Regions from separate parts of the Turicibacter faecis genome, predicted to be linked through region 2. Evidence: riboswitches for the same ligand, from Rfam matches in the RefSeq annotation. Region 2 holds a riboswitch; the other holds the start of a gene.
The links. A riboswitch is a leader RNA that binds a small molecule or an ion and turns the genes downstream of it on or off. The one in region 2 is predicted to bind lysine.
Positions count from the first base shown of each region.

Region 1: another riboswitch for lysine. It lies ahead of AACH31_RS01050 (YfcC family protein); the one in region 2 lies ahead of AACH31_RS08935 (Na+/H+ antiporter NhaC family protein).

Region 1 covers NZ_AP028127.1:198,258-209,037, forward strand. The annotation lists gene AACH31_RS01025 (cation:proton antiporter domain-containing protein) at 1-1,089, opposite strand, end outside; gene AACH31_RS01030 (AraC family transcriptional regulator) at 1,274-2,104, opposite strand; gene AACH31_RS01035 (GNAT family N-acetyltransferase) at 2,333-2,734, shown strand; gene AACH31_RS01040 (GNAT family N-acetyltransferase) at 3,446-4,021, shown strand; gene AACH31_RS01045 (staygreen family protein) at 4,015-4,455, opposite strand; lysine riboswitch at 5,378-5,553, shown strand; gene AACH31_RS01050 (YfcC family protein) at 5,660-7,090, shown strand; gene AACH31_RS01055 (M20 family metallopeptidase) at 7,103-8,233, shown strand; gene AACH31_RS01060 (AI-2E family transporter) at 8,730-9,896, shown strand; gene AACH31_RS01065 (immunoglobulin-like domain-containing protein) at 10,028-10,780, shown strand, end outside.
Region 2 covers NZ_AP028127.1:1,798,417-1,809,196, forward strand. The annotation lists gene AACH31_RS08895 (helix-turn-helix transcriptional regulator) at 1-765, shown strand, start outside; gene AACH31_RS08900 (MFS transporter) at 778-2,046, opposite strand; gene AACH31_RS08905 (ABC transporter ATP-binding protein) at 2,069-2,854, opposite strand; gene AACH31_RS08910 (FecCD family ABC transporter permease) at 2,874-3,875, opposite strand; gene AACH31_RS08915 (FecCD family ABC transporter permease) at 3,875-4,858, opposite strand; gene AACH31_RS08920 (ABC transporter substrate-binding protein) at 4,851-5,801, opposite strand; gene AACH31_RS08925 (GNAT family N-acetyltransferase) at 6,141-6,653, opposite strand; gene rlmD (23S rRNA (uracil(1939)-C(5))-methyltransferase RlmD) at 6,815-8,206, opposite strand; lysine riboswitch at 8,396-8,568, shown strand; gene AACH31_RS08935 (Na+/H+ antiporter NhaC family protein) at 8,708-10,294, shown strand.

The DNA of each region.
Region 1 (10,780 bases), 830 kb from region 2:
GCCGGCAACCCCCATTTCTAACGGAATGGCGGCCTTTGCTGATTGAACAGTTGCCTTTGGAAGATAGGCAATCACACAAAATAATCTTTCTTTATAGGAGAGGTTTGTTCCAATTAGGGCAATTAAAACCCCAATCGAGCGAAGGGTTAATGAAACAATTAAAAGGGCGCAACCAATTAAGAAAAATTGCCCGACGAGATTTGGATTAATAGCCATCCCTACAAAGGCGAATAAGTAGAGTTTCCCAACTTTCCAGATTGAATTCATGAGCGCTAAAATAGAAGGGGCGTTATCAACGATGAAATTTCGAATCCAAAATCCGTAAATCATAACTGTTAAAAGTGAATTAAATAATTCAAGGTGAAACTTTTTTTCGATGAAACGTAAAATTAAACAAATTCCAAAACAAATCAAAGTTTTTATATAAATGGAAGTCGTATGTTTTAGAAGGGGCTTGGTAAGAAGATAAAGAAGGTATCCAATAAAGAGACTAAAGATGATGGAAATTGGAATCATTAAAATTTGTAATCCAATTGATGGGGTACGTCCTCCTTGGGTATAAATTCCTAAAAAAGTAGTAAATAAAGTAATGGCTATGGTATCATCCGCACTTGCCCCGACTAAAAGCATTTGAGGAATGGCCTTATCTTGTCCGATTCGACGATCAATTAAATCAATCATAGAGGGAATAAGGACGGCTGGACTAACAGCTGCAATAATAAAACCTAAAATAGCCCCCTGAATAAAATTAAAATGAAGCAGGGGCATCGCTAAAAGGGCGATCGTGAATCCCTCAAGAGTAGCGGGAATGGTACTTAGTAAAATAGCAGGGCGTCCAATTTGTTTCATTTGTTTTAAGCTTATCCCAAGTCCACCGATAAATAAGACGGTAACGAGTGCAATATCTTTTAAGGTTGGTGAAAGTTGAAGAGTCACATTAGGAACAATATTTAAGAAAGAGGGGCCAATTACCATTCCGAGTAGCATCATTCCAATTAATGAAGGTAGTTTAATTCGTTCAAATAAACGACCACTATAATGGGCACCCATACCAATGAGTATTAGGCTAATAAATAAGTAAAAAATCATTCTTTTTTTCCTCCAAATTATAAATGTATGTAGGATGTAAAAAAGGCGTTATAGGTGCTGAAATAGATTCATTGAATCGTAAGTCTAGCAACGTTATCCTAAAAAGTTATATCTATTTGCTTTTTTTATCATACGCTTATTTTCCGTTGATTATCACAAAAAAAGGATGCCCAATAGGGCATCTTTAAGTTGCGTTGTGGGTATTACGATACTTTCGGGGGCATGTTCCCGTTACTTTTTTGAATATTTTAGAAAAGACAAGTGCATCCGTATACCCGACTGAATGTGAAATCTCTTTGATGCTAAGCGTTGATTGTTTAAGAAGTTGACAGGCCTTGTCTATTCGATAATGAATGAGATAATTTTTAGGAGAGTTATCCATTCTTTCATTAAATAATTTTGTTAAATATTTGCGATTGATTCCGATATGATTTGAAATCTCTTCGATCGTAATCGGTCGTGAATAATTGGTTTCAATATATTCGATGGCTTGACGAATATAATCCGATTGTCGATTAGATACTTTAACTTTAGGCGGTTGTGGCAAGCTGTGGTCACAAAGTGCCCCAAGTAGAGAGTAAAATCCACTGATTGCTTGTAAATCTGCGCTTTTTGGATGTTTAGCAGATTCTAAAATATAATCAAAGCACGTTTCGATTTGTTTGCTATTTTGACAGTTTAAAATAGGTGTTTTCTCCGATAAACCAATTCGCTCTAAATATTCTGGGACGTGTTCACCATTAAAACTCACAAAGTAGTAGGTCCATGGATTTAGTAGGTCTGGTTTATAGTTAACGATTGCACCGGGCGGAACTAAAAAACACGTTTCCTCCACTAGCGTATAATCTTGTCCATCAATAGTTAAGTAGCCAGACCCCTCCGTTACATAATATAAACTATAGTAGTCACGAATCCCCGGTCCCCAAGACTGATGTTTTTCTACTTGACTTGTTCCACAGTAGTAAAGCATAAAGTCTAGTCGTGAGTAGTCAGCTTTTGGTTTGAAGCAGTACATAGTCTAAAATCCCCTCCTTCTCGAAGACATTATACCATATTTTAAATAAGTAAGTAAGATTATTTGTAAGCACTTTTTTGCATATGTTATAATGAGAGTTAATGAAACTGTATGCGCTTTAATAAAAGGGGCCCATCAGTTAATTAGTGTAAAAATGAAGGGAAGTCGTGTTGATTGAATAGAGATTGCTTTTATAAGATTTATGATAATAGACGGGGAGGGAATTTAGTGGAGGTTAGACGAGGAAATGTAAAAGATGTATTGGATGTAGCCCAATTGGCCCTTGTATTGTGGCCAGATCATTCGTTACATGCGATGGCACTTAACGTATTAGAATCGATTCAAGGAAAAGACGCGGCATACTTTTTAGCCATTTTGAATCATGAGGTAATTGGTCTAGCGTATGTGAGGTTAAGACAGGGGGAATCTTATTTAGAAGGTTTATTTTTAAAGGAAGACTATCGATGTCGGGAATATTTAATGCAATTAATTAGGGCCTGTGAACAATGGGCGAATGAAAAAGGAACCAAAACATTAATAAGTGGCCTTAACGTGGGAATGCAAGAGGGGAATCCTATGTATCGTTATGTACATTTAGAGTGGGGATTATATGACCGACCATTGGTGTAAGTTTAAATGGAGCGTTGTCAGTTGACATTCATAGGCAATAAAAAAACAGGTGGATGACTCCATCTGTTTTTTTATTGCCTATCATGTGAGTGGCGTTTAACGTAGGTAATCTCATCATCTGAAACCGTTAGAAATTTATTTTGAATCAGGGGCCGTAAATGCGAATCATGTTTTATCAGGAAAAAAATTTAATCGCATCACGTGGGAAAAGTTACTTGTTGAATAAAACGAATAGGCGATTTCTTTAGTCGGAGACAGTTTAGACGAGTACGGTAGGACGTATCTTTTAGTTTATTTTCTCCTTTTGAGCAATTAGGAATAAATCTTTTGCGCAAGATGTATTCTCTGACTTCCTGTTTGAGTCATAATTTGGGTCATAAGAAAAGGTACCAGTCGTATAGTTCATACATGAAACCGAAGACGAAGGTACCCTTTATTATCGTCTTACCGTTTAATTTCATCAAAGAAATCAGTGTATAACAAGGCAAAGACGATGAATAGAATAATACAAATAGCAGCCGTTCTTCCGTTAAACCATCCCATGTTATCACTTCCCCATGAAAGGATTTAAAGAACTCATTCTTGTACAGTAAAGGATATGCTAAGATAAATTAATAAATGAAACTTTGAATGATTCAATGTAGATAAAAATGGCATGGTCATTAGGACGGATGTATATAATAAAAATAAAAAGGTTGGGGAGATGATGAAATGGAAATTCGCACTTATCAACAGGAGGATGAGCGTGGGTGGTTACATTGTCGGGTGTTATCTTTTCTAGATACAGCCTACTATGATATTGTCCTTAATCAAAAGGAAACCTATAGAAACCCGGCTATTGAACTCGTTGCGATAGAGGATGATAAAGTCATTGGTCTTTTAGATATCGAGTGTGAAGAGAAACCGATGACTCTTTGCACGGCGGATCAGACGTTAGGGGGGATGATTACGCATTTGGCCGTGCACCCGGATTATCGTAGGCAAGGGGTAGGGCAGGCTTTGTTATTAGAAGCACAAAATAGATTAGTTAAGAGTGAGATTACTTATCTCGAGGCGTGGACCCGTGACGATCTATGGGTTCATGAATGGTACCTTCATCAACAATTTGAAAAATTAGGGACCTATTTACATGTTTACATTGAGGGCAGTGATGGGATCGCATCCAAAGTTGATGGATTAATTCCGGTACAAACTTTTTGTCAGTATGTTGGAAAGGATAGTGAGAAGATAAAGAAAAAGTACAAACGTGTTCACGAATGTACCGGGTTTTATAAAAGGATTCAATAGTCATTAAAGCAACCAAAACAATCCGTCCGATTTAGGTGGGAATCTTGGGATTGGAAAAAAACATAAATAGGGGCTTGTAGAAACTGGGGATAGAATTGAAAAAAGGATTCATCCCCCTTTTTAATAGCTTTTAATGCTAAAGGGAGTTCGCGTAGAAAGATTTCATTTCTTTTTTCTGTTGAGGCAGTTCCATCAATTCCATCAAGCCGAATGTAAATATAAAAGTAAGGGTGACCAGACTGATGAGCTAACCATTCACCAACGACCTCATCACGCTTTGTTGTTAGTTGTTCATAGGCAAATTCGGATCCAATGACTAAAAAGAGTTCTCCCGTCTGATCAGAGTGGGTCAATGTGTACCGTCTAGGGTGTAATTGGTATAAACGGTTTAATCGGTTATTGACCCATAACTTATTCTCATTAAAGGTACTCATTAAATCGCCCCCTTCAATGTAGTTTATGATGGGAATTAAAGATTGTTATTTTTTTCGAAAATTTTTTGATTCAAAATAATAATCGCTTTTTTAATGGATACCGACCGCTTCATCCGCTCGATCTCATTAAAAAAATAGTTTGATGGATGAGATAAGACATAAAATAGAGTGAGTCTATCTTGTGCCTTTTTCCACAGTTTGATTCAATTATCCACAGGTTTGGGATAGATTATCCACAACGCTATTCCGCCTACATATAATATCTTTTTTCGACATTTCGAAGGGATAAAACATAAAATAAATGATAATTTTCTATTTTTATGCGTATTAATCGATAAAAATAGAAAATTTGACATTTTAACGGATATAAAACGTTGTATTTAGTTGAAAAGTAAGATAAAATGACAGTGTAATTAAATACGTTGTGGATAGCATTGCGAAGATTAACTATCTTATTGACGGATTAGGACGAATGCTTGATAAGAAATTAATTTTTGTAAGAAACCGTAATGAAACAGTGGAAATTAGGATGAGGGAGTTAAGTCAAACAGGGTTAACCCAATTCAATGTATATCTGTGGATAATTTATGGATCGCTATCATTTCGCATTTAAATCATCCCAACTTAGTACGGTTATATCTAAAAAGTCCTGATATGGCCCTCAGGGCTTTTTAAAGAATTAAATAAAAAAGAGAATTAGGGTTGGGGAGCAATCTATTATGATAAATCACAGGGGAATCCTGTTAGCATATTATCATGGAAAAAGAATCAAACAGTGGATCTGTTTGATTCTTTTTTTTAGTTTAATTAAACAGAGAGCGTATTCATTGAAAAAACAGGAGTAGGACAGGGAAATTTAATGAAAAGGACCTTGTCTTTCACTAGGGAATAGGGTATGATAAGAACATATTTATTTGAATAGTTTTTAGATAGAGGTGCGGTAATTAAGAGTACTATTGAGGAGTGAAGATGTTGATGCAATAGGAAAGGAATTCTCGCCGAAGCCTATAATTGATACTTTAAGATTATAGAGCTGGTGTTAAATAAAATATATTTAACATTGTCACGGTTTGATCATCGTGGAGAGCTATCATTTAAGAATCCCCAATAGGAATCGTGTATTCTTTTTGAGAAGTCTTGAGTGAAAAGCTCAAGGCTTTTTTTATCTAGAACTATTTAAAAATTAAAGAGTAGGGGGAGTATTATGATCAGTTTAGAAAACAAAACAACATGTGCAAGTGTGAAAGAAAAAAAACAATTTAAAGTTCCACACACGTTGGTGATTGTAACTGCAATTTTAGTTTTGGTTGCCATTGCAACTTGGATTATCCCAGCCGGAACGTATGAACGTGTCGTAAATGATTTAGGAAATACGGTCGTTGTAAATGATTCATTTTCATATGTTGAATCAACACCTCAAGGATTATTTAGTTTACTACAGGCTCCAATCCATGGAATCGTGGGGGCAGCTGAAATTATTGCCTTTTTATTTATTGTGAGTGGTTCGATTGCGATTATTACTAAAACTCGTGCTATTGACGCGGGTATTACAAACGCGGTTAAATCATTTAAAGGAAAAGAATTATTAATGATTCCTGTTATTATGGGTCTTTTCTCATTAGGTGGAGCTGTCTTTGGGATGACGGAAGAAGCAATTCCATTTATCGCCATGTTAATTCCTTTATGTTTAGCATTAGGTTATGACAGTATCATGGCGATGGCGCTTTCTTATATGGGATGTATTGTCGGATTTGCTACGGCAATGTTAAATCCATTTTCTGTTGGGATTGCTCAAAGCATTGCGCAAGTTCCAGCCGGAACAGGTGTTGGTTTCCGTACAGTTATTTGGTTAGTGACAACCATCGTTTCAACCTTATATTTAATGTGGTACGGACGACGTATTAAAAAGAATCCAACTTTAAGTCCAGCTTATGAAATCGATCAAGCTCGTCGCCAGGATATGGATGCAATGGAGTCAGAACAATTAGAATTTACGATGCGTCATAAAGTAATTTTAGCCTCTATCTTAGTTTGTTTAGGCATTATCATTGTAGGGGTCTTGAAATTTGGTTTTGTTATTCCTGAAATTTCTGCGGTGTTCTTAGCGACAGGAATTGTTTGTGGAATCATCGGACGTTTAAGTTTTGATGATATGGCTACAGCATTTATTCACGGTGCAAAAGATATGATTAGTGCTGCTGTTGTTGTAGGTTTTGCCCGCGCGATTGTGATTATTGCCCAAGACGGTCAAATTATTGATACCATTTTATATAATTTATCGAACGTTATTGGTCAATTACCATCATTAGTAGCAGGTTATGTGATGTTCTTTGTTCAAATGTTTATTAACTTCTTTATTTCATCAGGTTCTGGACAAGCGGCATTAACGATGCCAATTATGGCTCCACTTGGTGAATTAGTCGGTATTACGCCACAAACATCAATTTTAATTTTCCAATTTGGAGACGGATTCTCAAATGCGATTTTCCCAACAAGTGCTGTCTTAATGGCTTGTCTTGGTGTATCGGGAATTCCATGGTCTAAATGGATGAAATGGATTTGGCCATTACAATTAATTTTTGGTGCTTTAGCTATTATTTTTATTACTATTGCTATTCTTATGGGATGGTCGTAAGGGGGATTTATCATGAAAGAACAATTAAAAGTAATTAGTGAGTCGTTAAAAGATCGTTTAGTTGAAATGAATCGATATATTCATGACCATCCTGAACTTGGAAATCAGGAACACGAAGCGGTAAATGTATTAACAACTTTTTTACGAGAAAATGGATTTGAAATTAAATGTCCAGTTGCCGGATTAGACACAGCCTTTGAGGCGGTTTATGATAGTAAAAAACCTGGATTATCAGTGGCTTATTTGTGTGAATATGATGCCCTACCTGAACTTGGACACGGTTGTGGACATAATATGATCGGTGTAATGAGTGCAGGGGCAGGTGTTGCATTAAGTAAGGTAATTGATGAGATTGGTGGAAAAGTCTATGTCTTCGGAACACCAGCAGAGGAAACAAATGGTGCTAAAGTTACAATGACAGAGGCCGGATTGTTCAATGGAATGGATGCTGTAATGATGGTGCACCCCTCGGGATTTACGACAGAGAGCGGGACATCGTTAGCAATGGAGGCGTTGCAATTTGATTACACAGGCCGTCCAGCGCATGCGGCCGCCGCACCAGAAAAGGGAATTAATGCATTAAATGCGGTGATTCAATTATTTAATGGGATTGATGCCTTACGCCAACATGTGACGCCAGATGTAAGAATGCATGGAATTATTACGAACGGTGGAGTGGCAGCAAATATTGTACCGGAACATGCAACCGCCCAATTTTATATTCGTGCAGCAACGAAAGAGTACCTAGCCGTTGTGAAGGAAAAGGTATTAGGGATTGCTAACGGCGCTGCTTTAATGACGGGAGCCACTTTAGAGGTGAGTAACTACGAGATTTCATATGACGATTTAAAAACAAATGAACTTCTTTCAGAGACATTTAATGAGAATATTCGTTCATTAGGAATCGAAGAAATTAAAAAGCCGTCTAAGAGCACAGGGTCAGTAGATATCGGAAATATTAGTAATATTTGTCCAACTATTCATCCGTATATCGGAATTGCTGATTGTGAAATTACGGGACATTCTCAACAGATGGTAGATGCAACTGTTACAGATTTTGCCCATGATCGCTTAGTGATAGCAACAACGGCTCTTGCTTATACGGGATATGATGTATTAGCAGGAAATGTTAAATTAAAATAAAAATCATCTTTGGTGTGCACCCCAAATGTTAGACTAAAAATCTAATGTTAGGGGTGCTTTTTTTATTGTTTTATTCTCCTTATAGCGATATTCAAGATACGGCTATTGAAAGGGGAGATACAATGCTATTTATCTCCGTGATGATGTGCATTTAACTTTTTATAATGGGAATCACCGGGATGTTTATCATTTACACAGTTTTTCTATTTTAGATCCATCATCCAAAATGTATGAGCGCTACGTATAGATGTAGAAAAAAATTATAAAAATATCCATAAATATATAAGTTTATTTTGTTTTATGATATATATAAGTATATAAGTCTAGATAAGTTTTTTACATCATAAAAAAACCTTGTGTTGTAGATGAGGTTCTCTTAACTAATCTCTTCAGTTTAGATATTGGTTGTTGTATTAAATGTAGAAAACGGCTCTGTTTTTATATCGTTAGGTAGTGGCATAAAAATACTAGGGAAAGTTTGTTTTAAGGAGGAGCTATGAAAATCAATTGGGATAAGAAGTATACAACAATTGCTGTTTATGCATTAATTGTGATTAGTTTAAGTATCGTATTTAATAATGTGATTTCTAAACTAGATGTTTTTACTGGAAAGTTAAATCAAATCCTGGTCGTTTTCCAACCGTTTATTATTGGATTTGTTATTGCTTATTTATTAAATTTTATTCTTAAGTTTTATGAAGAAAAAGTCTTTAAAATAAAGATGATAAAAAAAATAAGAAATTTTCCTTCCCGAGGATTAGGGATTTTGTTTTCTTATGTGACAGCACTCATCATTGTTTACCTCTTTATGCAATTTGTTCTTCCTCAATTGATTGAAAGTATTAGTGGATTAATTAATGATATTCCACGATATGTAAGAGAGTTAACAAGTCTTATTGAAACAGAACTATATGAAAGAAATATAGATCAAGAATATATGGCCATTATTAATGAAAAATTTGTAGAAATTACTAACTGGGTCATCCAGTTGTTAACGAATATTCTTCCTTTAATAGGAAATATGGTCATGTCGGTAGCCTCAAGTATTTGGAATATTATTTTAGGAGTTATTATCTCTATTTATTTGTTAACGGATAAAGAAAAATTCTTTGCTTTAGGTAAAAAGATAGTAACTTCACTCTTTAATTCAAAACATACAACCATTATTCTTGATTTAGCGAATCGAACTAACTTAACATTTGGAAAGTTTATTGGAGGAAAAATTGTCGATTCGGTGATTATTGGGATCCTCACCCTGATTATCTTGGCAATTTTTAAAATGCCATATATGGTTTTAATTTCGGTGATTATTGGTATTACGAATGTTATTCCATTCTTTGGTCCGTTTATTGGAGCTATTCCATCGGCCATCATTATCTTATTTGTTTCACCTATTCAAGCTTTATGGTTCTTAATTATTGTTCTTGTCATTCAGCAGGTGGATGGAAATATTATCGGACCTAAGATTTTAGGTGATTCCATTGGAATCTCAGCATTTTGGATTTTATTTGCGATATTAGTTGCTGGAAAATTATTTGGATTGATAGGAATGATTATTGGGGTGCCGATGTTTGCGGTTATTTATTCAATTATTAAAGATATTATTGAGGCGAGATTGCGTTATAAAGGATTACCGGTAGAAACGTCTCATTATACGAATTAAAAGGATGCCTTTTAGGCATCCTTTTTTAGTTCCATAAAAATGTAAAAAAGAGAAGTTTTAAAAATAATTCATAAATCGTCCTTTAACGACACATATTAAAAATAACAAATTTTTGAAAGGAAGTAATCGAAATGAGAAAGAGACTTCTTCTAATGACAAGCCTGATTAGCTTTTTATTTATTTCCTCGTTGAATGTTTATGCGAGTGAGTTTATTGAATTTCCAGATGAGCGTTTAGAAGTTGCGATTCTTGAGGAAATGGGGAAAAAGGAAAACGATAAGATTTCAGTAGCAGAGGCACAAAAGGTACAATTTTTACCCCTTTCAAATAAGGGAATTCAAAATCTAGAGGGGATTCAGTATTTTGAAAATGTTAATCATCTACAATTAGGGTTTAATCAACTAACAGACATCACCCCATTACATAAGTTGGATAACCTTAATATTTTAGATTTACAAGGTAATCAACTTGAAGATATTTCCCCCCTAGAAGGCCTAGAACATTTAGTCTCTTTAAATCTTAATGGTAATAACTTAGGAACGTTAGAATCTCTTACTAAGATTCATGGCCTAGGTTATTTGTATGTGAATAATAACCAAATTAAAGATATTTCCCCGACAGCTCATTTGGAAAAACTAGATGTATTTGATTATTCAGGTAATCAAGTCAGTGATATTAGTTGTCTAACCCGATATCATGAATTACGATATGGGGATTTAACTAAACAACAGATAGTCCTTCCTACTCAAAAGGTGAAAAAAGGGAGCGATGTGATTATCGACAATCCAATAAAGACTGTTGAAGGGGGAGTCGAGGATATTACGGTTAAAAACGGAATATATGATGAGTCTACCAATCAGATTATGATAGAAAATGTGACGGAG
Region 2 (10,780 bases):
GTCTATAAAGGAACGACCCAATTTCAATTAGAAAATAAACCGGTCTCCTCCTTCACACCGTCCTCTTTCTTCGTCGTCGAAAAAAACTTAATTGGGACACAAACATGGCAACAAGGGCAACATTTTCATGGCGCTGAAATTACGATTTACGAAGCTTATTTTAATGAAGTCATCGCTCCCCTATTACAAACAACCATTAGCTTCGACTCTTTTATTGAAAACTACACGTATCATTACCTGCCGCTGGAGGTGATGAACGTGATTCAACACATGCAGACCCTTTCGCAAAAAAACAAACTTGATCCTCTAAGACTAGAAAGTTCCATTCTCGAATGTATTTCGCTTATTTTCACAAATATTGAACATTCCCCTGAAAATACGTTTACCCATCAAATTGATTATGGGAAAGTAAAAGTCGGGAATCGCTATCTTAAATTAACAGTTACCGATATAAAGAGTATCCAACGAGCACATGATTTACTGATTGAAAACTTTGCCACCCCTCCTACGATTGAAAAACTAAGCGAACTTGTTATGCTTCATCCCCAAAAATTAAAGGCCGGGTTTCAACACTATTACCACATGACCATTGGAGAATTTATTACGACTCATCGCCTCTCCATTGCAACCAACCTTCTTTGCACCACGGAGATGAGTATTGCTGATATCGCCAAGCACGTCGGCTACCCTTATCCGAGTAACTTTATTAAAACCTTTAAAAAAGCCTTTAACTGTACGCCTCTCCAATACAAAAATAAACAATAAATCCCAGTCCATTTAAATAGACTGGGATTTTTCATCTTCTTTAATTAATCGAACATTCCATCTGACCAGTAAGGTCACTAAAAAAACAAAGAACGCGGCCATAAGGATTAACAAATAAAGTTTTTGAGATAAAACCTCTAAAAGACCACCAAATAATATTTGTCCAAGTGGAATACACAACGTCGCAAACGCCGAACCAAAGGCTAAAATTTTTCCGAGGATTGCTCCATCAACAGCCTGATATAAATAAGCCGCGCTTAGCACGTTGGCAATTCCAAGCACCCCCATAATAATCATTCCACAAACGGTGAAAAGCACAACACTTGTCGCTGCATCAATAAAGCCGAAATGAAAAAGGTAAACAACTCCACCCATTAGCATCATCGAAACAGAGGTCAAATATAGAAGTTGATAAACTCGTTTAATATGAAAATGGTTTGGCCTATAAGTAATGATGAATCCTCCGACAATCATTCCAAGAGCAATCATCCCTTCAGCCCATCCATAAACCTCAGACGATAAAGCAAACGTCACCTTAATCAAGTAAGGGGTTGCCACACTAAAGACCGGAACTAAAAATAAGTTATAAAATCCAGAAAATAAGAGCATGCGACAGACAATTAAATTCTCATGTCTCAAATAATGATAACTTTCCTTCATATCGGTCATAAACGCCGCTTTAAATGATTGTTGTCCCTCCCGGCGTTGATGCGGAATTTCCAAAAATAACTCTAAGAGCGCAGAGAATAAAAAGCTAACTAAATTAATGATGACAACACCCGTAATCCCAAAAAAGCCGTATAAAAGACCTGCCAAAATAGGACCTAAAAATTGGCTTAACGAAGCGACTTGCTGAATAATGGCATTGGCTCTTACTAAATGGTCTCGGCTGACAATCAGTGGAACACACGTATTAACAACCGGTTGATAAATCGTAGAAATCGTTGACAACAAAACCATGACTGTTGCAATCACTAAAACATGGTCTTGGCCGTTAAAAACAATCCATACATAAACAAGCAATAATAAAGCACTTAAACTATCAAGCCCTATCATTAACCGTTTTTTATTCCCCCGGTCAGCTAACATTCCCGCAATCGGTGAAATCAAGACAACAGGAACCATTGAAAGGGCCAAAATAGCTGAAAAAATCCCGGCCGATCCCGTTAAATCCAGCAAATACAAAGACAAAGCAAATCGTTGAATCGAACTTCCAAACAACGAAATAACTTGCCCTAAAACTAAAATATTAAAATTTTTCTCATATAACGTTTTTCCCATGATGTCTCCTAATGAATAACTTCTATCGCGCGATATTAAAATCTACACAAATAGGATATTGCTTACTTTCATCTAATTGTAGCGTTGCCTCAATCCCATACAACGTTCTCAAATGATCCGTTGTCACTACTTCTAATGGATGTCCTGCGAAAACCACTTCTCCTTCTTTTACCCCAACCAAATAATCAGCGAATTTTGTGGCATTATTTAGTTCGTGTAAAACCATGACAATCGTCCGATTAGCTTCCTGATTTAATTTCTTTAGTAATAATAAAATTTCAAGCTGATGCGCCATATCTAAATACGTCGTCGGTTCATCTAAGACTAAAATTTCCGTATCTTGTGCTAATGCCATCGCAATCCATGCGCGCTGACGCTGTCCACCCGATAAACGATCGACCGGACGATTCGCGAAATCAGAAATGCCGGTCACTTCCATCGCCCAATTGATGAGTTCAATATCTTTTTGCTTTAAACCACCCATCGCACTTTGATAAGGAAAGCGACCATACGACACTAATTCCTTCACCAAAAGTCCTGATGGAACCGATGGACTTTGTGGCAAGACGGCCATCTTTTTCGCAATTTCCTTTGGAGCCTGCTCTTTTAACGCGACACCATTTAATAAAATATCCCCTTTTTTCGGCATAATAATACGCGCAATCGATTTTAATAAGGTCGACTTTCCACACCCATTCGATCCAATAATCATCGTTATCTTTCCCTTAGGAATTTCAAGATTCATATTTTTAATAATGTATTTATCATCATAGGCTACGTCTAACTGTGAAACTTTAATAGCTTCCATTCTAACACCTCCCACAACACTATTCTTTTAACATTAAATAGATAAAATAAGGAACACCAACAATTGAAATAGTAATTCCGACCGGAATCTCAATCGGTGAAAACATATTTCTTGAAATCGAATCCGCTATTAAAATAATAACACCACTCACCAACCAGGCAATCGGCAATTGTCTTCGATGAACTGGACCGACTAAGCGTTTTGCCAGTTGGGGCCCCAATAACCCTAAAAAGGCAATATTACCTGCAACAGCTGTTGCTAATGCAGATAACACAATCGCAAAAAAGAATAGACGTTTACGTTCCGCCTCAACCTTAACTCCAAGCCCTGTTGAAATTTCATCGCCTAAGTCTAAAACATCTAAAATCTTTGATTTATACAGGGTGAGCCCTAAAAATAAAAGAGCAGGCGGTAAAATTAAAAAGAAGAATTTCCAACTACTTCCCCAAAGGCTCCCACTCGTCCACGTCAACACTTGGTTATAATCGCCCTGTGACATCTTTAACTGATAAAGAGAAATAAACGCATTAATTCCAACATTTACTCCAATCCCCGTTAAAATTAACCGAGTCGGTACAATTCCTTTTTTATAACTTAATCGATAAATGAGAACCCCACTCACAAAGCTCCCGATGATTGCGACGATTGGCATGATAAAGAGTGAAAGATTTCCAATCTCACTATAATACGTCCGTTGTCCCGAAGAGATAAGCAACACAACCGCAAGAGCGGCACCTGCATTAATCCCAATCATCCCCGGTTCAGCTAACTCATTTCTTGTGACACTTTGCAACACACAACCCGATGTGGCTAAACAAACAGCGACCACAAGGGCGACACAAAGACGTGGGAGGCGAATATCAAAAATAGTGGCGTTTTGAAGCTTCGATCCATTCCCCATGAGCGTCGCTATCACCTCGTAAACAGACATCTGATAACTTCCAAGACTAATAGCGACTAAAAAAATGGCCACTAACAGAAGACTTAAACTTAAACTGATGACAATCAATCGTTTATTCACTAAGCGCCCTCCTTTCTCACCATCCAAATAAATAAAGGAACCCCGACTAATGAAGTAAATAAACCAATCGGTGTTTCGTAAGGCTGATTAACTAACCGTGCTAACACGTCCGCCCAAATAACAAGCGTTGATCCAAATAGGAAAGAAAGAGGCATAATCACCCGATAATCTTGTCCCACCCATCGTCGAATAATATGAGGAACAATCAGTCCAACAAATGCGATATTTCCGGCGACTGCCACACAAACTGCACACATCGGAATAATTAAGAGTAACGTTTGCATGCGAATTCGATTAGGATTTTCCCCTAATCCAATACAAACATCTTCTCCTAAATTAACAACATTAATTTTAGGTGCTAAAAACAAAGCGAGAATCGTCGTCAACACACCCACGATTAACACGAGTTGGACGCTCGCCCATGTCGTCGCGCGGAATCCACCCGCTAACCAAAACGCTAGATTCTGAGATTTATTCGTTAATAGGGCAATAACAGTTGCCATGGAAATAAAAAAAGTACTCAAGGCAGTTCCTGCAAGTAATAGCTTTGACATATTCATATGACGCGCACTCTTCATACTAAAAAGTAAAACGAGGGTTCCGCTCACTAACGCTCCGATAAATGCCGCAAACATATAACCAAAAAGACCTAATAACCCTGAACTTGCCCCCATCAAAGCGATGGCGAATGTCGCCCCTTGAGTAATCCCCATAAGTGACGGTTCCGCAACAGGATTCCTTGTCACCCCTTGCATCATTGCACCCGTAATACCAAGAAGACCGCCTATAAAGGCGGTACAAATAGCTCTTGGTATCCGAACATCTCTAACTAACTGCATATCTAAAATATCTTCATAATGAAAAATACTATCGATCACTGTCTGCAACGGGATACTTTTCGCACCCGCACAAATCGCAACAATTAGCCCGATTATTGCGAATAAACTGCATAACGTAACTAAAAGGGTTACTTTCTTATTCATGCATACCCGCTAATAAACTTTGTACTTCATCAACAAATGCTAAACGTCCAATTGGGCTATAACCTTGATTAAAATATGGACTTGCCGGTAAAATCACAACATTCCCTTCTTTTACTGCCTTTGTTCCTTTCCAAATGCTGCTCTCTTCTAACGTTTTTAAATCCTCATCTGTTCCCACTGCAAAAATATAATCTGCCTCAATAGATGCTAATCCATCTAAAGAAACAACTGGTAAACTAATATCTTCTTGCTCTGGCATTCCGACTGGTTTTAATAATCCCATATCATTATATAAAATCGATCCAAGTCCCGCTTGATCAAAAATGAATAAACTTCCCGCACTCGCTAAAAATGAAAGATACGTACTATCCGCTCCATAAGTCGCTTTAATTTGTTCACCGACTTCTTTTGCTTTCGCTAAATAATTATCAATCCAAGCTTGTGCCTCGGCCTCTTTTCCAAATACCCCTGCCACATGTAAGAAATCCTCTTTCCAATCCACTTGTTTCATCTCAACCATCACAACAGGCGCGATTTTTGATAACTGATCATACATCTTCTCTTGCACCGTAGAAATAATAATTAAATCCGGATTAAGCGCCATAATCGCCTCAACATCCATCTCCGCTAACATACTATATCCTAAAATTTGAGCATCAGCTAACGTCTCTTCTAAATAGGTTGGTAAGATTGTGTAATCATATCCATCACTATTAGCTGTCCCGATAACCTCGTATCCGATTAACGATAAAATATCACTAGCTCCACTAATATCAACAATACGTTTTGGGTCCTTTGGAATTTCAACGTCACCCTTCACATCTGTGACCGTTACCATTTCAACTGTCTCTTGTTGATCCGGTTCCTTTGGTGACTTAGAACATCCAACAAGTAATCCAACTAAAACAAAAAAACTCATAAAAGATAAAAATGCTTTTTTCATGTTTGACTCGTCCTCCTTTAAATTTAACCATCTCGCATCAAATGGTTAGCATAAGCTAACTTATAGGATGATTATACAAAATTAACCTCTTGGACACAAGAATTGCATCTCATTTCATTATTTTATCATCCGATTCCATTATCTTTCCTTTACACAAATCTACCTATCTGTCATTCCCTCCCTTTAATCTCAACTATGTTTAATATGTAAAAAAAACACCTATCTTATTCCAAATCTCTAAGTCTCGCTCAAATTTTTAGGCTAAAAAATGAAAAAGAGCCGGAGCCGACTCTTTAACAGTCTTTCATTTAATCCATCGCTCGGCCAAAAGAAGTTGGATTAATCAATTCCAAATTCTTTGGCATACTTGATCGTTCCACACACCTTCGGTACCTCTTCTTTTAGTGGATACGCCATAAAATTCTCGCTTGGCACCTCAAAAGGTGGCTTAATTCCAAAGGTAGCTGCTGGTAAATAACCGGCCTTTGGGTAGTAAGTTTCACTGCCTAAGACAACCGAATAATCATAACCTAATTCACGCGCCCTGTTATGTCCCTCGTTGATTAAGGCAAGCCCAATGCCCGACCTTTGATAATCAGGAAGCACCGCTAACGGGGCTAGTGCTAACACCGTTTCGCGTCCCACCTTAGCCTCGGTAAACAAAATATAACCTACAATTTTCCCATCTATCTCGGCAACGAGAGATAAATCTTTAATAAACGCCTCTCCCTTCTTTAATGCCTTGACGAGCTCATGTTCATTCCCATCCGTGTGTTCTGCCTGCTCAAACGCCGCTTTAATCACTGTATGGATGATTTCATCATCCTTCGTCGTCTGTTTTCTTATCAACAACATAATCCCTCCATCACATTTAATTCATTTAAACTAAGTATACCGTTGTAGCGTTAAGGCCTCAAGCTTCTTCTCCTCCCATCGTTTAAATACTCCCTCATCAAACGGCACCATAAAAAATTGCCTACGAGCCGAAGCTAACGTAGGCAACCAACATCCTCTTATTTTCGTTTTAATGGTTTGTTTTTACGAACAAGACGTACGACACATTCCACGTGAGACGTTTGAGGGAACATATCAATCGGTTGAATGTAATCAACGCGATACTTTTTCGTTAATTCTTTTAAATTTTTCGCCATCGTTGAAGGATTACATGACACATAGACAATCGTTTGCGGTTGAACGCGTTTTAACATTTCAATTAATTCTTCCCCTAATCCTGTACGTGGAGGATCCACAATCACAACATCCGGTTTGAATCCGTCATTCGCCCACTTTGGAACAATTTGCTCAGCCTTTCCAACTGCGTAATACGTATTAGTTAATCCGTTTAACTTCGCATTTTCCTTCGCATCATTAATCGCTTGACGCGTAATATCAACCCCGCGAACCTCGCTTGCTTTATCCGCAACCCATTGACCAATCGTTCCAACCCCACAATAAGCATCAACGACTTTCTCTGTTCCCTTTAAAGCCGCCGCATACTTCACTTGATTGTATAATTTAACCGTTTGTTCTGGGTTTAACTGATAAAAGGCACGTGGTGATAAATTAAATTTAAATCGTCCTAACTCATCCGAAATAAACTTCTCACCCGCTACATGTTGCAACTCTTTTCCTAAAATCTCGTGCGTATCTTCGCCGTTAATGCTCACATACACCGATTTAACATCTGGGCAGTATTTCATTAAATCTTTCGCCAACGAATACATCTTTTTAAAATCATTATTCGCAAAAACAAATGTCACCTGAACCTCACCCGTTTTAAACCCGCGGCGAACCACAATATAGCGTGCCGTCCCTTTACGCGTCTTCGGTGCATACGCAAATACTTTATAATCATCTAATAAATCAACCGCATGATTAATAACCTTATTAATTTCCTCATACTGAACATCACAATCCGTCACATTTACTAACTCGCGTGAGTTCATACTATAAAATCCGACCATAATTCCATCTTCATCATAACCGACCGGCATTTGCGCGCGATTACGATAATTATAAGGGTCATTCATTCCCATCGTCGGACGAATATCACACTCATCTGGATCTAAACTTGTATAGCGCTCAATGGCCTGAGACACAGCATCACGTTTAATACGTAATTGCTCTTGATAAGACATATGTTGTAATTGACATCCACCACATTGCCCATAAACTTCGCACGCCGGTTGAACGCGATGTTTTGATTTACGCTTAATACGAACCACTTCAGCCTCTGCATAACCATTTGCCACGCGTGTACACGTCGCGACAACCTCTTCGCCGACTAGTGTTCCTGGAATAAACACGGCTTGCTTTTTATAATAGCCGATTCCTTCACCGTTAATACCGATACGTTTAATGGTAACTAAAAATTCTTGACCAACCTTTAAAGGAGACATCTTCATTTATTTAAACCTCCAACTGTATTTTTTCATTTATCTTTTAATCTTACCACATTCGCTCACATTTTACACTGAAATCTCTACATTTTACGACAACCCTTTCTCTTCCCTAAAAAAAATTAAATGGTAATACTTGACTATCTTTTAAAAGGTGCTACAATAGGCTTAATTGAATACGTTGCTTGTTCTCTTTGATGAGTTAGAGGCGCATGGCCAATGAGTAGGAATTTCGAGAGTGACGTCCATGACAAATTCCAAAAGGTGTCCATGCCGAAGTCTTGTTTGTGTCAATCAAACTTGTGCTGGTGTTACGTTAAATAGGCTTAACACTGTCACTACGAAAGTAGTGGAGGACTAATGATCGGAGAGTTAAATGATACCTGTCATCTGACGTCTACTTCTCGTAGGCCTGAAGAGTCATGTTAGAGTTTAACTCAACATGACTCTTTTTTTTATCAAAAGGACAGTTACTTATTCAAATTAAACAAAGGGAGAGGATTTTATATGACTGGAACAATCTATTCTTTAATTCCCGCGTTACTGACCATTGCCCTTGTCATCTTAACGCGTCGTGTTGTTTTATCACTTGGGGTCGGGGCATTATCAGCCGCCTTTATTTTGGCCAACTTTAACCCGCTTCAAACATTAGAAATCTTAATGAGGTCATTTAGCGGACTTATCGTTGAAGAAAATGGACTCTTCGGATTCTTAAATGACTGGAACATGTCCATTATTTTCTTCTTACTTGCCCTTGGGGTCATCACCGCTTATATTGTTTTATCAGGGGGAGCCACAGCCTTCACCAATGCCATTATTAAACGCGTTAAATCACGTGAGGGTGTTCAATATACGGCAGCCCTCTTAGGAATTCTTATCTTTGTCGATGATTACTTTAACGCCCTTGTTGTTGGAAACGTCTCTAAACCATTAGCAAAAGAACAACGTGTCTCACGGGCACGATTATCTTATATCGTCGATTCAACCTCAGCACCTGTTTGTGTTATTTCACCTATTTCAAGCTGGTCAACAGGAATCATGGGATCGATGGCGGTTATTTTTGCAAGCACAGGAGCGACTTATAATACGTTTTCTGCCTTTTTAACAACAATCCCTTACCACTTCTATGTTCTTGTAACGGTCATCATGGTCTTCATCGTCATTAAATATAACTTCAATATTGGATTAATGAAAACCTATGAAGAAAGTGCCCTCAATCAGCAAGACACCTCACTCACTCATGCTGAGGCGACCGCTCAAGAAATGGATGCTCAATCATCTAAAGGATCCGTATGGGATTTAATCGCCCCAATCTTAACTTTAATTATCGTGACCGTTTGTACCATGGCATATACGGGATACACAGGAGCAATCAACTCAGAATCAGACTTCAATCTCTTCTTTGCCATCCTAGAAAACATTAGTTTAGCGACTTCACTCCGCATCGGAGGATTAGCTGGACTCGTTGTTTCAATGGCACTGACTTGCCGCCACATCATGGCACGCGAAATTTCATTCGCTCAATATACAAAAGCATTTTTCCTAGGGATGAAATCAATGGTCGGAGCCATCATCATCTTATTATTAGCTTGGGCAATTTGTGACCTCGTTGGTACACTTGATGCAGGTGGGTATCTTGCTTCACTCATTACACAGGCTAATATTGCACCAGGACTCATTCCAATGGTCATGTTTATGGTCGCTAGTTTCATGGCATTTGCGACGGGAACCTCTTGGGGATCATTCGGTATCTTACTTCCAATTGCGGGTTCAGTCGCTGCTGCCCTAGACATGGATCTCATGATTCCGATTATGGCCGCTGTCTTATCAGGAGCGATCTTCGGAGATCACGCCTCACCCATTTCAGATACCACATTGCTTTCTGCAACAGGAGCGGGATGTGACCTCGGCGCACACTTTAACTCTCAACTTCCTTACGCCCTACTATCAGCAACGATTGCTGCCATCGGGTATTTAGTATTTGGACTGAGTCAAAGCTTACTCATCGCCTACGGAGTCATGGCCGTTTGCTTAATCGCGGTTATCTTCTATGCGAAACGAAACAGAAAATCAAGGGAAGAAATTTCAAAATAAATCAAAAAGGAACCGATCGCAGGGGGGAAACTGCAAGTCGGTTCCTTTTTTTATATTAAAGAGAGGTTGAGAGAATTGGAGAAAAAATATTTATAACTATCAGAAAAGGATAATTATAAATGACTTATCTTTGAAATAGAGAACTTTAAACCATCATTTAAAGTATAGCCGGACGACTATTAACTTGGGGGGAGTCATCTCTACTCACCCCTATTATGGGGCGAAGCTTTTATTTTTAAACAACTCTCCTTTCTTTTTTTTAAAAAAATAAAAAAAACCTTAAGAGGGGGAACTCTTAAGGTTGGTAAACGGTCGTGGGGGAACACGATCCGTTTAGGGAGTGAGAAAACATAATGAATAAGAAAATCAAAGGGGAGAAAATTTATTATCATTTTCATCCTCAGTTATTATTACATAAGGTTATGTTCAAAAAATGATTGAAATGTGTCTATTTTGTGTTCTTTTTTTCCACTAATTAGTAGATAA